DNA from 2 places in the Pedobacter sp. G11 genome. Region 1 is predicted to be linked to the other one. Evidence: riboswitches for the same ligand, from Rfam matches in the RefSeq annotation. Region 1 holds a riboswitch; the other holds the start of a gene.
What was found. Region 1 has a riboswitch for thiamine pyrophosphate ahead of pnuC (nicotinamide riboside transporter PnuC). Riboswitches for the same ligand answer to the same signal wherever they lie in the genome.

Region 1 (7,590 bases):
AATTACGTTACCGGATACTTGGCTGATATGGTTAAAAAATACAATTTGCCTCCAAAAGTTTTTGTGTTACACCGATTTACCAAGAAGATGGTAACCAATTCACAAAACATCAAATTACGCCCTGAAGTACAGGTAGTGATGCACATGGATGGATGGGGTGAGCCGGAATTGAAAAAAGGAACTTACAGACACTTTATTCAAAGTGAGCCTGTTCAGTTTACTGGTTTCAAGTTGTTTTATAAAAACGATCTGAAAAAAGCTCCAAATAGATTAATGACTCCGGAAGAGTTATTGAAACTAACTCCAAAACCAATTTACGTTCAATACCAATAATATACTTTCGTAAAATACTAAATCCTCATTCATTCATTTGAATGAGGATTTTTTTATTTAGAATAAGCCAGCATAGCACTTTACTGGCTGGTAGAAATCTTCGATACGTTGAAATTTAATGCACTGAAAGTCAATTCAATGCACAATATCTTTACGTTTCAAAAATCTATACTGGCATAGTTTTCGTTAGATTATGCTTATGCAAAAAGCAACATTTGGCGGTGGCTGTTTTTGGTGCACCGAAGCAATATTTCAAACTATTAATGGTGTGAAAAAGGTGACTTCAGGTTATATGGGCGGTGAGTTAAAACACCCAACCTATATGGAAATTTCTCATGGGGATACCGGCCATGCAGAGGTTATTGAAATTGAATTTGATGAAGAAGTAATATCTTTTCGTGATCTGGCACTCATCTTTTTCAAGACACATAATCCCACAACACTTAACAAACAAGGGAATGATATTGGCAGCCAATACCGTTCAGTAATTTTCTATCATCATAACATTCAAAAACAGGAAGTTGAACAGCTTGTTGCTCACCTGGAGCAAGAAAATGTTTTTGAAAACCCAATTGTAACTGAGATTCTTCCCGCTACCGATTTTTATGAAGCTGAAGATTATCATCAGGATTATTTTAATCAAAACCAAAGCAAGCCTTATTGTACGTTTGTGATTCAGCCGAAACTAAATAAGTTTGCCAGCGACTTTAAAGAAAAGATTAAACCTGAACTTCTGGAATAATTAGTTTTCGAAGGTGAGTAAAGCATGTTGACTTGCAGTATGCATATCTCGCCAAACGCGATTAATTTCACTATCTTTTTTCGCTGCTTCAAGGCCGCAGTAGGGAAAAAGCAAATCTGCTGATCTCCGGCATGCATGAGCGAGTTTTCTGCTCAATGCACTTACTTGGAACAATACATTCGTGTCGATTATACCTGTATTGATCAACTGCTCCCACGACTGATCAAATGCGGCATAAAATTCAATCTTTAAATCGGAAACTTCTGCTTTACAAGTATTGAGTACGGAAGTAAAATAAGTAATCTGATCTTTCTGATATCTTTTCAAACCTGATCTTGAGAAGAATGCATCTTCCACCAACGTGATAAAATGATTTGCCATACCTAAACTATTCACCGCCAAAGTGGTTTCAGCGAGTTGTAAAAAAGGATAGTCAAATCCCTCATCACTTACTTCTATAGTATCGTTAATTTTGAAAGTTCTGTTTAGAGGAACTTCAAGGTTATTCACTTCAAAGGCGTGACTTCCGGTGGCAATTAAACCAAAATAAGACCACCCGGCTAAAATTTCTACTTCTGCTTTTTTAAGGATAAATGATTTAATTTCCGGATTGCCATCCACATCCAGCACATCTGATCCATCATCATTTTTAAGCACACAATTGGCCGTAAAAATTGTGGCATGTAAGGCACCACTGGCGTATTTCCAATGCCCGTTTACCAGGTAACCGTTACTGCTCTTTACTGCGGTACCGCCAACTGCACCACTGCCTGCAAAACAAACGCGTGGATCTGCAAAAACTTCTTTTGCCAGTTCAGAATCTAAAAATCCGGCAAACCATGCCGCTCCTGCACAAAGGGTAACGGTCCATCCCAAACTTCCATCGGCTTCCGCTAGTTCTTCTTCCAGCCTTAATATTTCAGGAAGTTTTTTACCTGCACCACCATAAATTGCTGGTACAAACAGCTTAAACCAGTTTTCCTGATAAGCAAGCGTTAAGATTTCGGGATGCAACGCTCCCATTTCTTCAGATTGTGCTGCGAATGCCCTTACTTTCTCTTGCCAGGTTGGGGTTAATGTATTTTGCATAAATGAATTATAATCTAAGAACCAACGAAAATTCATGTGATTCTTCAAGTTTCAACTATTAAACTGTTTTCAACGTCTTCTTTCCGATGATTTTTTTCCAATCCATAAATCCAAAGATGGCTACCACAAATAGAAATATGGTTAAACAGCCCATTAAAGGAAGTTTTTTGTGAAACAACAAAGGGATGGCTACGATATTGGAAATGTTGAGAAAAATCCAGTTTTCTATTTTTCGTTTAGCTAAAAGCCACATTCCGGCCCAGGCTGTTGAGGAAACAAAGGCATCGAGCAGCGGAACATCAGAATCGGTATGGTTGCGCAATGCAAAGTAAAGTATCCCAAATCCAAGCACAGATATGAGAATAGCAATTCCGATTTCATTCTTGGTGCTCCATGCCACCTGATTTTCGCCATCTTGTTTACGCTTTTTCCAGATAATCCAGCCATAAACACTCATCACCAAATAGTATATACTCAAAAGCATTTCCGCATATAGCTTTACATTTAGCAGTAAGTACATGGAAAGCAAAATAGATACAATACCCGTTGGATATAACCAGATGTTGTTTTTTTTCGCCAGTAAAACCTCTGATACGCCAAAGCCCACTGCTAACCATTCGATAATTGATGTGTGTAAAATCTGCTCTTGAAAAAGCCTGAACCACTCTTGAAAATCCATTTACAATACTTTTTGTCTTACGACCGATAAAAAATAATTGAAACTGCTTTCAGGGCGAAACAGTATTGTAAATTTAACCTCTTCCCTACGTCGGCATTATCCGAATCAGGTGCATCAAAAGGTAAGGTGTAAGTCAGAAGGCATAAGGTCAAAACCCTAAACCTTAAGACTAATGCCTTAAGCCTCTTAAATGGGTGTAATCTCAGCCTTTTGTTTGCTACAGAAATTGCAAAATTCAAAAAGCACCCCTTTGAGTAGGGCAAATATAGTTTTTAAATTGAAAGATTTTGGTTTTATTTCAATTGTCAATGTCGAAAATTTTCGGTCATTGCGAAATCAATTTGCCATCGATTGAAGCAATTTCATTTGTGATGATTGCTTATTTAAATGAAACTGCCAGGTTCCAATAAAATATCGGAACCTAGCAACAATGATTGATAAGTTAATACCCAGAATGACAAATAGCAGATTAAACCCTACTAAAACAATCCTAGCTGCCCTTTATCATCAATTTCTATATCATTAGGGTTAGTAATTTCGAAATCAACTTTCTTAACGGGTTTTTCTTCTACTTTAGGCTTTTCCTGAGTCTTTGGTTCCTCTTTTTTCGCAGGAGCTGGTTTTGGCGTTTCAACCGGCTGTTCAACAATCGGCTTTTCTTCCACAACAGGTTTTTCCTGCACTACCGGATCGGCTTTACGTTCAAATTTCGGTTTTGGTTTTTCTTCAGCAGGCACTTTTTCAGCCCCTTCAGTTTCTACTTCGCCGGCAACTGCTGGTTCCGTAACTTCATCCTGCGTTAAATTTTCATCTTCACCTGAAGGTTCATTTCCTCCCCCATCTTCATTTTCATCAATTTCCTCAGGCTCAACTTCAGGCTCTTCCAATTGTACCTTCTGCACATCGTGTGGCGACAAACGATTGCCATTTGCTTTCAGGCCTTTCACATCAATCAACTCAGCCAATAATAAATCCAGTGTTTCCGGAATTTGGGTTTTACCTTTCAGCACATCAACAATTACTTTGGCCCCGGCGTTAGCGGTTAAAAACAATAATCGCGATTTTGGTTCTTCGCTGATAAATACAACTTTCTTACCATTAGATTGTAACTCGAAATTGAATCGTTTAATGAAGTAATTTTGTGCTTTGCCATCAAAATGTACAGCCGCAAATACCTTTTCTGCATCGAACTTCTCAATTAAAAGCAAGCCATCATCAAAGTGGTTACTCAATTCGAACGAACTCAATTCATAGTAACCATCCTTATGCACCTGTAAAATCCGGTCATCACCGTCAAATTCCCCGAGGTACTTCCCTCTGCCATCAACATTTAAGCGTTTCAGCAAGTCATCATACCAAATTTTAAGTCCTGACAAGGTGGAAACACCTTTGCTTTTCAGGATAATTTTTTTAACCGGATATTTAGAAACAATATTTCCCTGAGAACCCCGACCTTTAATTGCCACTTCAGCAAAATCAAGGTCGAATTGGAGTTTGCGTAATTTAGAATGCGGTTTCAACGCCACGTTCACCACTTCAGCTTCACCATTTGGGTTAGCTGTGAAATATAAAATTTTCGATCCTTTTGAACCCTTTGTTAAATCGTATTCTTTATCGCGTGTTACGCCAACAACTGCAAAACGTTTAATGTAAGATGTGCCTGTAGAGCCATCTTTATAAATCATGTTGTAGATGGTCCGTTCATCATTTTTCTTGAATACCTGCGCATGAATAATTCCCTTACCAACAAAAGTTTTATCAGCCACCTTAGTGATCATGCATTTTCCATCTTCGCGGAAAACAATTACCTCATCAATATCCGAGCAATCTGCAATAAACTCATCTTTACGTAAGCCCGTTCCGATAAAACCATCCTGGCGATTCATGTATAGCTTCACATTTGCCAACGCCACTTTCGATGCTTCTACCCGATCAAACAAACGGATTTCCGTTCTTCGTTCTCTACCTTTTCCGTACTTATCCTTTAAACGCTGAAACCATGCAATTGCATAGTCGGTTAAATGTTTCAGATGATTTTTAACGATCTTAATTTCATCTTCCAGGTTTTTCATCTGCTCATCGGCCTTTTTCACATCAAATCGGGTGATGCTACTCATGGGCTTATCAATCAGCTTTTTAAAATCCTCAGGTAAAATTTCGCGGTAAAGTGAAGGTTTAAAAGGATCGAACAATAAATGTAAAACCTCTACTACCGTATCGAAGTTGGATGAATTTTCATATTCAGGATTTTTATACATCCCCTCCTGAATAAATATTTTAAGTAATGAACTGAAGAAGATTTTCTCCTGCAACTCGTGCAAGCGAATCTCCAGTTCCTTTTTTAGGAGACTTTTGGTATGTTTTGTATTCTCAATCAGGATATCGTTCACACTTAAAAAATGTGGCTTATCATCCTGAATGATACAAGTATTTGGTGAAATGGAAACCTCGCAGGCAGTGAACGCATAGAGGGCATCAATGGTTACGTCAGGTGAAATGCCTGGCGCCAAATGCACAATAATTTCCACATTTGCGGCGGTACTGTCTTCAATTTTTTTGATTTTGATTTTGCCCTTATCATTGGCAGCCAAAATACTGTCGATTACTGAACTTGTGGTGGTACTGTAAGGCACCTCAGTAATTACTAAAGTCTTTTTGTCTTTTTCGGTAATTTTAGCACGTACGCGGATTTTACCACCACGCTGACCTTCATTATAATTCGAAAAATCTGCTGCACCGCCTGTAAAAAAATCGGGTAAAATATTCGGCCGGGTACCTTTCAGCGCATCGATAGAAGCATCAAGAAGTTCAACAAAATTATGCGGCATTACTTTGGTTGCCAAACCAACCGCAATACCTTCTGCCCCTTGAGCCAATAACAATGGAAATTTTACTGGTAAAGTAATCGGTTCGTTGTTTCGCCCATCGTAGCTCAACTGCCATTCTGTGGTATCAGGGTTGAAAACAACTTCATTTGCAAATTTTGATAAACGAGCCTCGATGTAACGTGGTGCCGCTGCACTATCACCAGTAATTGGATCGCCCCAGTTACCCTGCATATCAATCAGTAAATCTTTCTGACCAATCTGCACCATCGCATCGCCAATCGAAGCATCGCCATGCGGATGATACTTCATTGTATTACCAATTACGTTTGCCGCCTTATTGAAACGTCCATCATCCATCTCTTTCAGCGAGTGCATAATCCGGCGCTGTACAGGTTTTAATCCATCGTGAATGTGCGGAACCGCCCTATCCAGAATTACATAAGAAGCGTAATCGAGGAACCAGTTTTCGTACAAACCGTTAATTGGGGTAATCGTATGTTTATGTTCTTCGTTTGGATTTAGGTTTTGGTCTGATTCTTCACTCATTTATCTACAGAAATTGGCAGCCGTAAATATAATAAAAATGATCGCACAGTGTAAATACAGGTTATTCACATTTAAAAATCGCCATTTCTTTACTTGTGATTTGGAAAGCAGGGTTCAAATCTTTTTTTGAAAGCCTCGTCCTGCTTTCCGCTTTATCTTTTAGTCATGCTTCGCCTTCGCTCAGCATGTTAACTAAAAGGATGCCGCTGCAATCAGGTTTAAGAACTCCTTTCAGCGTTTTTTAATTCAAAACCAGCAAAAAATTTATCAGATACTCCAGAATAATTTTTACAGTAAGCGATAGGTGATAATGTTAGTGCCCTGCATAGCCTGTACCCTCTTTTTTACATCGCTAATCACCATTGGGTAGGCATTATTGAAATCTCTGCTATAAGCTATGAAATCGCCACTTTCACTTTTGCCATCAATAACCCACATATGCCACAAGTTTTGACCGGAAACTAGAGAAATAATCACTTTACGTCCGCTTGCCAACTCATCTGAGATGGTTTTATAAAGTGCGTTAAAAGGAAAATTAGCATTTCTCTGGTTTTGAAATTGCTGCTTAAATTTAACTCCGTTTATTGTTTTACCATTGAAGTTACCAAATGTTCCATCATTCTTATTTCTCCAACTATTCTGCAAGCCAAAATAATTATCACTCAACTTACGATTGTATTTCAAAATCATTTCAATTGATGAAGGAATGCAGGAAGAAGGATAAATCTGTTGATGTTTATTTACCGTTTCTAAAATTGAATGTCTTTGTTGGGCAATTGAACTAAAAGTTATTAAGCCAAAAGCTACCCATATACGAAGAGAGCGAAAAAATAATGTCTTCATTGAGGATGATTAGATTCATTAAATGTAAACCTAATCATTCTATTCTCAAAGAAATTTATTCGCTTGAATCTGACAGTGCAATCAACACCGCTCCTGCAATCATTACCGTACCACCTACAACAAGTTGCCAGGTGATTTTTTCTTTCAAAAAAATAATGGATAGCACAATGGCAATCACCAGCGAAGTTCGCTCAATGGTTGCCACGTAAGATGCCGGCCCCATTGATAATGCTTTGTAAGAAAACAATGTAGATAGTGATGTAAACACGCCTGCCGATAGGAGGAATATCCAGGCATTTTTTTCTATTCCTTTCCAATCGCTAAAATTTCCCTGATAAAATACTACGGCCCAGGTGATTAATAAAATCAATACTGCCTGAATCGCAAAAGCCAGACTCGAATCTACATTTTTCAATCCTGCTTTTGTGAGCACAATTACCAAAGCTGCTGAAATTGCGGCCAGCGCCGCCCATACAATCCACATAGTTATCTCTTTTCTACATAACAGTAGAAACGATAAATAGATTGTA
Region 2 (7,590 bases), 1.2 Mb from region 1:
ATAATCTGTTTGTCAGATACGCCACTATTGAGTTTTCTTTTCGTCATTGCGATCCCAATTCTTCATCGGGAGAAGCAATCTCATTTGTAAAAAATAAGATTGCCACGGTCCTGAAATACGCCCTCGCTATGAACGACAGCCCTGAATATCATTCCTGTTAGCATTGACGTTTTATTTTCGTCATTGCGATCCCGATTCTTCATCGGAAGAAGCAATCTCATTTGTAAAAGATAAGATTGCCGCAGTAATGAAATACGCCCTCGCTATGAACGACTGCCCTAAACATCATTCCTGCTACAATTGACGTTCTATTTTCGTCATTGCGATCCCGATTCTTTATCGGGAAAAGCAATCTCATTTGTAAAAAATAAGATTGCCACCGTCATAAAATACGCCCTCGCAATGACAACTGCCATTGACGTTTTTATCAAATGTTATTTTTCGCAATGACACTCCAGTCATCGGAACCATGTCCATTCTCTATCCACTGATCCATTTCAGCAGCGACTGCAGGCAATACATTTAATTTCACTCCTTTTTCCTGAGCAGCGCTGATCATTAAACCAGCATCTTTGCGGGCCATATCTAATTCCCAGGAAGGCTTACCAAAATCGCCTGTAAGAATTTTATTTAGTCGTGCAGGCACACCCGCACCAGGATTCCAGACTGCAAACAAATCCGAAATATCAGTAGTAGGAACGCCTAGAGATTTCGCCAAAGCCAGCGTATCTGACAGCCCTGCCGTAAGAGATATAAGAAAATGATTACCAGAGAGTTTAATAGCGGCAGCTCTACCTTCTTCTGAGCCGAAGTTTAAAAGTTTACCCGTCATTTTTGAAAGCTCATCCTGAACTGTTTTGATTACTTCCTGATCGCCCGAAACCAACATATTTCCGGTGCTTTCCAAAGCATTCGGCGGCCCCATAAATACTGGTGCATGCAAATAGGTAAATCCTTTATCTTTCCAGTAAGCTGTTCGTTCAATGGCACCATTCACTGAGGTAGTTGTATGATCGATAATGATCACACCAGTTTTAAAACCTGTACTTGCCAATTCCAGAACCTGATTAACGGTATCATCATCTTTAAGCGTGAGATGAATATAATCCACTCCCCTCACGGCATCAACAACATCATCAAAAGCTGTTGCACCATCTGTTTCCAGTGCCTTAGCCTTCGCAGCTGTTCTATTCCATACCTGTACCTGATCTCCTTTACGGAGCATCGCTTTAACAAAATTTGAACCTAAGAGGCCCATGCCTAAAAATGCTTTCATTGATGATTTTATTTATGGATTAAAGGTAAGGAGTTCTTCAGCTTTCTCAGTGGTAAATAAAAGATTTGCCAGATTATTCTTAATGGTGTTAGCATACGCAAAACCAATGTTGTTTGGCAGATGTTAAAATTTACTGATGGCAAAGATTAAAGTATGAGCTGAAAGTGCATTCATGTAGTTCACCAGCAAAAAATAATCCCGAAAACAATAACCTTAAAACATTAACCCTATGAAAAAAGAATTGATGACCAGACGACAAGCCGTAGCCGGCCTTGGCGTAGGTATTGCAGGCCTGGCCGTATCACCTGCTTTTGCAACAGATGGCGTGGCATTTTCTGCTCCGGCAGCCTTACAAGATCCAACGACAAAATATCCACGTCCTCCTTTTAAACCGCAGCAACAACCATTTCCTGGCCTGGCCAGCAAAATGGATCCCCGTCCAGATCATGGCGAAGAAAGTTACAAAGGCTCAGGCAGATTGACCGGAAGAAAAGCGCTGATTACCGGAGGCGATTCAGGCATGGGCCGGGCTGCAGCCATTGCATTTGCCCGGGAAGGAGCCGATGTGGTAATCAATTATTTACCAGCCGAAGAGGAAGATGCCAAAGAAGTAATTGCGCTAATTACCAAAGCCGGAAGAAAAGGATACGCGATTCCCGGGGATTTGCGTGAAGAATCTTTTTGCAAACGCCTGGTAGAAGATAGCGTGAAGCGTCTGGGCGGTTTAGATATCGTGGTAAGCAATGCAGCCCGCCAGCAAACTAAACCTTCGATATTGGACATTAGCACCGAGGATTTCGATGCCACGATAAAAACAAATATCTATGGCCCGTTTTGGCTGTTAAAAGCATCCATTCCCCACCTTAAACCTGGTTCAAGCATTATCGTCACCACTTCCGAACAGGCCAATGATCCTTCACCAGAACTGTTCGACTACGCCCAAACCAAGGCAGCGAATACCAGTACGGTTCGATCACTGGCGAAATTCCTAACTCCTAAAGGCGTTCGGGTAAATGGTGTAGCCCCCGGTCCTATTTGGACACCCTTACAGGTGGGCGGTGGTGCAACCAATGAAAAGTTGACCAGCTTCGGAAAAGCAACTCCTATGGGCAGACCAGGACAACCGGCAGAATTGGCTTCTATTTATGTGCAGCTGGCCGATAACAGCGCCAGTTATTCAACCGGACAGATTTATGGTGCAATGGGTGGCGGTGGCCAACCGTAAATCCCCCTAAACTTTTAACTTTCAATTAGTCTTTTAAACTAAAATCTATATATTTGGCATTGTTGCACGGGGTGCTTTTAACTTGAGTTAAAGGCTGAGATGAATACCCGCGAACCTGACACGGATAATACCGGCGTAGGGATGCACTGGCTCAAATGATTGCGGCTGCTCGGCTGTCTGAATTTAAGCCCTGTTCACTATCCGGAGATCCGGTTAGCTGACAGGCCTTAAATTTTTAGACATATGCAATTAGAACAAAAAAGCTTTAGTGTTCTTTCAGAAAGCCTTACCAACTGGCAGGGAAGAAAAGAATGGTTTTTTAACCGCGAACATACCGATACCTATGAACAATGGTACGAAGGGCGTTACAAGCGTGCTGAAGTATGGCAGAAGAAAGTAATGGCGCAACTGCTTGGCAGCAACCCGGAAATTAAAGAATTACTTGAATTTGGTTGCGGTACCACACGTTTTACCAGATGGTGGAAAGAAATTGGAATCGAAGCTACAGGTGCAGATCTTTCTCCTTTTATGCTGGGCCAGGCTGTCCACCTTTTCGATGGAGACCTTGTCAATGCTGATTCCCACTTCATGCCTTTTAAAGATCACAGCTTCGATGCGGTCGCTTTCATTACCACATTCGAATATTATCGAGATCCCATTCAGGTAATTAAAGAAGCTGCCCGGGTAGGAAAAAGGGGTATCGCCTTTGGCATGATGAATCGGAATTCACCGAAATTTTTCCGAAGGAGAATTCAGCAGGCATTTGGTAAAAATCCCTTTTATGTAACTGCAAATTTTTATACACCACAAGGTTTGACTCATAAAATCCACGAAGCCTTGAAAGGTCGTGAATATACCATTGAATGGACCTGTACAGGGCTTCCAAAATGGTTTCCGCTTCAACAATGGAGTTTGCCTTATGGCGATTTCTTTGGCCTTTATGTTCACTTCAAAGATTAAAGCGAAAATGATGGACTTAGGAAAAATCAACAATGACGACTTTGAGGGCATGATACTTCAGCGTTGTGGAAAAGATCGTAAAGAAGTGCACTGCGGACCGGCATTTGGTGTAGATGTTTCGGTGATCAACCTGCCCGGCGGGCTTGCTTTGGCCATGACCAGTGATCCTTTATCCTTGATTCCTTCACTTGGTTTGCAGGAATCAGCATGGCTCTCTGTTCATTTGATGGCCAACGATATGGGTACTACAGGCTTCGCACCCATGTATGCGCAAATGGTGCTCAACCTACCAGATTATTTAACCAGGCAGAATCTTGATACCTACTGGGGATTAATCCATAAATACTGTGCAGAAATTGGCGTATCCATTACTGGTGGCCACACCGGAAAGGTATCAGGTCAAAATTCTACGATTGCCGGTGGCGGAACCATGGTGCTTACAGCGCCAGCCGATAAAATTCTGCTCAGTAAATATGCACAACCAGAAGACCTGATCATTGTAACCAAACAATGCGCCATATCTTCAACAGCGATATTAGCCATGAGTTTTCCGGAAATGGTAATCAATAAATTAGGAAAGGAAGCTTATACACATGCCTGTGATCTATTCTATCAAACCTCTAGTTTAGAAGAGGCACTATTAGCGACTCATGATGAGGAAACTATGGTAAGCGCCATGCATGATGTGACCGAGGGTGGTGTTTTAGGTGCGGTATATGAAATGGCTGTCGCTTCGGGAAATGGGGTAATCCTTGAAAACCAAAAAATTCCTGTTAGCGATACGGTTCGCCAGGTTTGTAGTCTTTTCGAACTCGACCCCAGATTTTGTGTAGGTGCAGGTAGCACGGTAATGGCTGTCGACAAATTAAAGGCTAAGCTTTTAATCGAAAAGCTTGCTCAGCACAACATACAGGCAACTGTGATCGGAAAATTTACCGCTAAAGAACAGGGATATCAATTGATTGATCAGGACGAAATCTTTAACCTACCCTATTTCGCTACCGATCCGTACTGGGGAGCTTTTTTTAACGCATTAAATAAAGGATGGAAATGAGCAAAAAAATCGCAGGCGGCATTTATCTGGTTATTGATCCCGGCATGGAAAAACAATTATTATTTCATAAGCTCAAGGCTGCACTCGAAGGCGGCATTGATGTGTTGCAAATCTGGAACCATTGGCCGGAAGGAACAAACAAGCTGAGTTTTATACAGGAAATTAGCGCATTAGCCAAACCGTATCACGTACCGCTCCTAATTAACCAGGAATGGGCTCTTTTAAACGAAACATCAGCATTGGATGGTGTACATTTTGATGCTTTTCCAGTTGATCTTCCTTCAATTAAAAAAACAATAGGTAAAGCATTTATAGCAGGCGTAACTTGTTCTGGAAACCTTGAAACAGTTATTCAGGCACACCAAAATCAACTGGACTATATCTCTTTTTGTTCGATGTTTCCTTCACGTTCCGCCGGCAGTTGTACCATTGTACTTCCTGAAACCGTGGAACAGGCTGGCAAATTAACCGACATTCCGCTTTTCATCTCCGGTGGAATTACCCCAGAAAACACAGCAACCCTGAAACAAAAAATAGATTTTGATGGCGTGGCCGTAATATCAGGCATACTCAACGCGAAAAATCCCAAACAGCAAACCCTGGCCTACCAGGATGCATTAACTAAAAAACAATTATCATGAGAATAAAAACCATAGAAAAATTATGTTGCCCTTTCGATAAAAAAGATCTTAAACTGGATATTTTTACGAAGGATATCAACCTGAATATCCTGGAGGGAATACTAACCTGTGCATACTGTAAAAGGAAGTATCCAATTGTACACGGTGTACCCATCATGTCGCCTGACGAGTACCGCCAGATGGAACTGGAACAACCTATCATAGAAAAGTGGAAACTGGAACATGGGCTTAGCGACATGCAGCTGGTTCCCAAAAACTAGACATAAAAAAAATCACTTAAGCTTTTCTTAAGTGATTTTTTTATTTAATGAGCTATCTGATGATGCAATTTCAACCCTGACTGAAAATTATCGCCAACCTAAGCCAGGGGCAACATGTTCCAGAATAGCGGCAATTACATGAATATTGTAATCAACACCTAAAGTATTTGGAATAGTCAACAACAAGGTATCTGCTTCTTTAATTGCCTCGTCTTCCGCAAGTTCTTTAATTAACTGGTCGGGCGCTGCTGCGTAACTCTTCCCAAAAACCGCACGCTGATCAGCCTCGATGTAACCAAAACTATCTGCACCCCTTGCCTGCTGCCCAAAATAATAGCGATCCTGATCATTAACAAGTGCAAAAATCGAACGGCTTACCGAAACCCTTGGTTCACGTTTGTGCCCTGCAGCTTTCCATGCTTCCTTATACAACCTGATTTGTTCAGCCTGCTGAATATGGAAAGGTTTTCCGTTTTCATCAAACTTCAGGGTAGAACTTTGCAAGTTCATTCCTTTCTCTGCTGCCCAAATAGCCGTGGCGTTAGATGCTGCACCCCACCAAATTCGCTCCCGCAGCCCTTCAGAATAAGGCTCCAACCTTAATAATCCCGGCGGGTTTGGGAACATGGGATTTGGATTGGGCTGAGCAAAGCCAACACCTTCCAGTTTTTCCAGAAACGTCAATGCTTTTTCACGGCCCATTTCTGCATCTGTTTCACCAGCAGCAGGCTGGTAGCCAAAATGTTTATACCCTTCGATCACCTGCTCCGGGGAGCCGCGACTAATCCCGAGTTGTAAGCGGCCACCTGAAATCAAATCAGCTGCACCGGCATCTTCAACCATATACAATGGGTTTTCGTAACGCATATCAATCACACCTGTGCCAATCTCAATCTTGCTGGTTTTGGCGCCAATTGCAGCAAGCAAAGGAAACGGCGAAGCCAGCTGGCGTGCAAAATGGTGAACACGGAAATACGCACCATCTAAACCCAATTCTTCCGCAGCTACAGCCAGATCAATCGACTGAAGTAAAGTATCCCCAGCGGTGCGGGTTTGATAAGAAGGGTGGTTAGACCAATGTCCGAATGATAAAAATCCTATATTCTTCATGAACTAATGTTTCAAGCTAAGATAAGCTTAGCCAGTTAAAACAAAAGTCACGGATTGGTCATAACGGGTATAATAGTGGTTTTATGCACAAGCGGCATTGTTTTTATAGTAATGCTATAATTAAAAATGGCATCGCCGGATTTAAAGTAAAATGCCTAAATTTAAATCATACAATAACCAAATATGAATCAACACAAGCTATTGATCAATCAAAATCCAATCCCTAACCAATTTTCTTTTAAAGTGACCCTGTTTGTCTTTCTGTTGATGGCATCGGCTCAACTTTTTGCACAAAAAGAACTGAGCCCACGACAGACCTATCCTGATTTATTCGAAAAAGTACAATTAGCAAGAATCTATCCTGATGGAAAATCCTTTGTCGATGCCATTCCTAAAAAGGATCCCTCAGCCATTATGGCCGCTTACGATGCGCAAAAAAAACTCGCTACATTTAACCTGAAAAATTTCGTAGCGGAAAATTTTTCAATGCCAGAGAATCATAATGCAGTTTATCAATCGGATATAAATGCTGGAATTGAAAAACATCTGGATACCTTGTGGACTGTGCTGAAAAGAAATCCAGATACTGTCTCCAAGTTCAAAACTTCATTATTGCCGCTTCCTCATCCATATATTGTTCCGGGCGGGCGCTTTAGGGAAATATACTACTGGGATTCCTATTTTACGATGCTTGGTTTACAAAAAGCAGGCAAAACCAAAATCATGAAAGACATGATTGATAATTTTGCTTACCTCATTAATCAATATGGTTTTATCCCAAATGGGAACAGAAGTTATTATTTAACACGATCGCAACCTCCATTCTTCGCGGCAATGGTTCAGCTGCTTACCCAAAATAATACTGACACCAAACTGGCTGATTATAAAGATGTATTGGAGAAAGAATATAATTTCTGGATGAAGGGCGGAGCCCAGCTTAAAAATGGTACTGCCATCAACCACAGCGTAAAACTGGCAGACGGAACCCTTTTAAACCGCTACTATGATGCGGGTGATGTACCAAGAGAAGAATCGTACAGAGAAGATTTTGAAGCTGCAAAGTT

Region 2: linked by a shared signal. The riboswitch ahead of EA772_RS14515 (class I SAM-dependent methyltransferase) and the one ahead of pnuC (nicotinamide riboside transporter PnuC) in region 1 are both predicted to bind thiamine pyrophosphate.

What each region holds. Positions count from the first base shown of each region.
Region 1 covers NZ_CP034190.1:2,181,736-2,189,325, reverse strand. The annotation lists gene EA772_RS09535 (hypothetical protein) at 1-333, shown strand, start outside; gene msrA (peptide-methionine (S)-S-oxide reductase MsrA) at 533-1,075, shown strand; gene EA772_RS09525 (acyl-CoA dehydrogenase family protein) at 1,076-2,164, opposite strand; gene pnuC (nicotinamide riboside transporter PnuC) at 2,223-2,843, opposite strand; TPP riboswitch at 2,909-3,103, opposite strand; gene EA772_RS09515 (DNA gyrase/topoisomerase IV subunit A) at 3,323-6,217, opposite strand; gene EA772_RS09510 (C10 family peptidase) at 6,506-7,060, opposite strand; gene EA772_RS09505 (EamA family transporter) at 7,116-7,544, opposite strand.
Region 2 covers NZ_CP034190.1:3,357,339-3,364,928, reverse strand. The annotation lists gene EA772_RS14525 (NAD(P)-dependent oxidoreductase) at 428-1,276, opposite strand; gene EA772_RS14520 (SDR family oxidoreductase) at 1,506-2,501, shown strand; TPP riboswitch at 2,559-2,660, shown strand; gene EA772_RS14515 (class I SAM-dependent methyltransferase) at 2,745-3,461, shown strand; gene EA772_RS14510 (AIR synthase family protein) at 3,469-4,515, shown strand; gene EA772_RS14505 (thiamine phosphate synthase) at 4,512-5,156, shown strand; gene EA772_RS14500 (Trm112 family protein) at 5,153-5,416, shown strand; gene EA772_RS14495 (LLM class flavin-dependent oxidoreductase) at 5,504-6,526, opposite strand; gene treF (alpha,alpha-trehalase TreF) at 6,710-7,590, shown strand, end outside.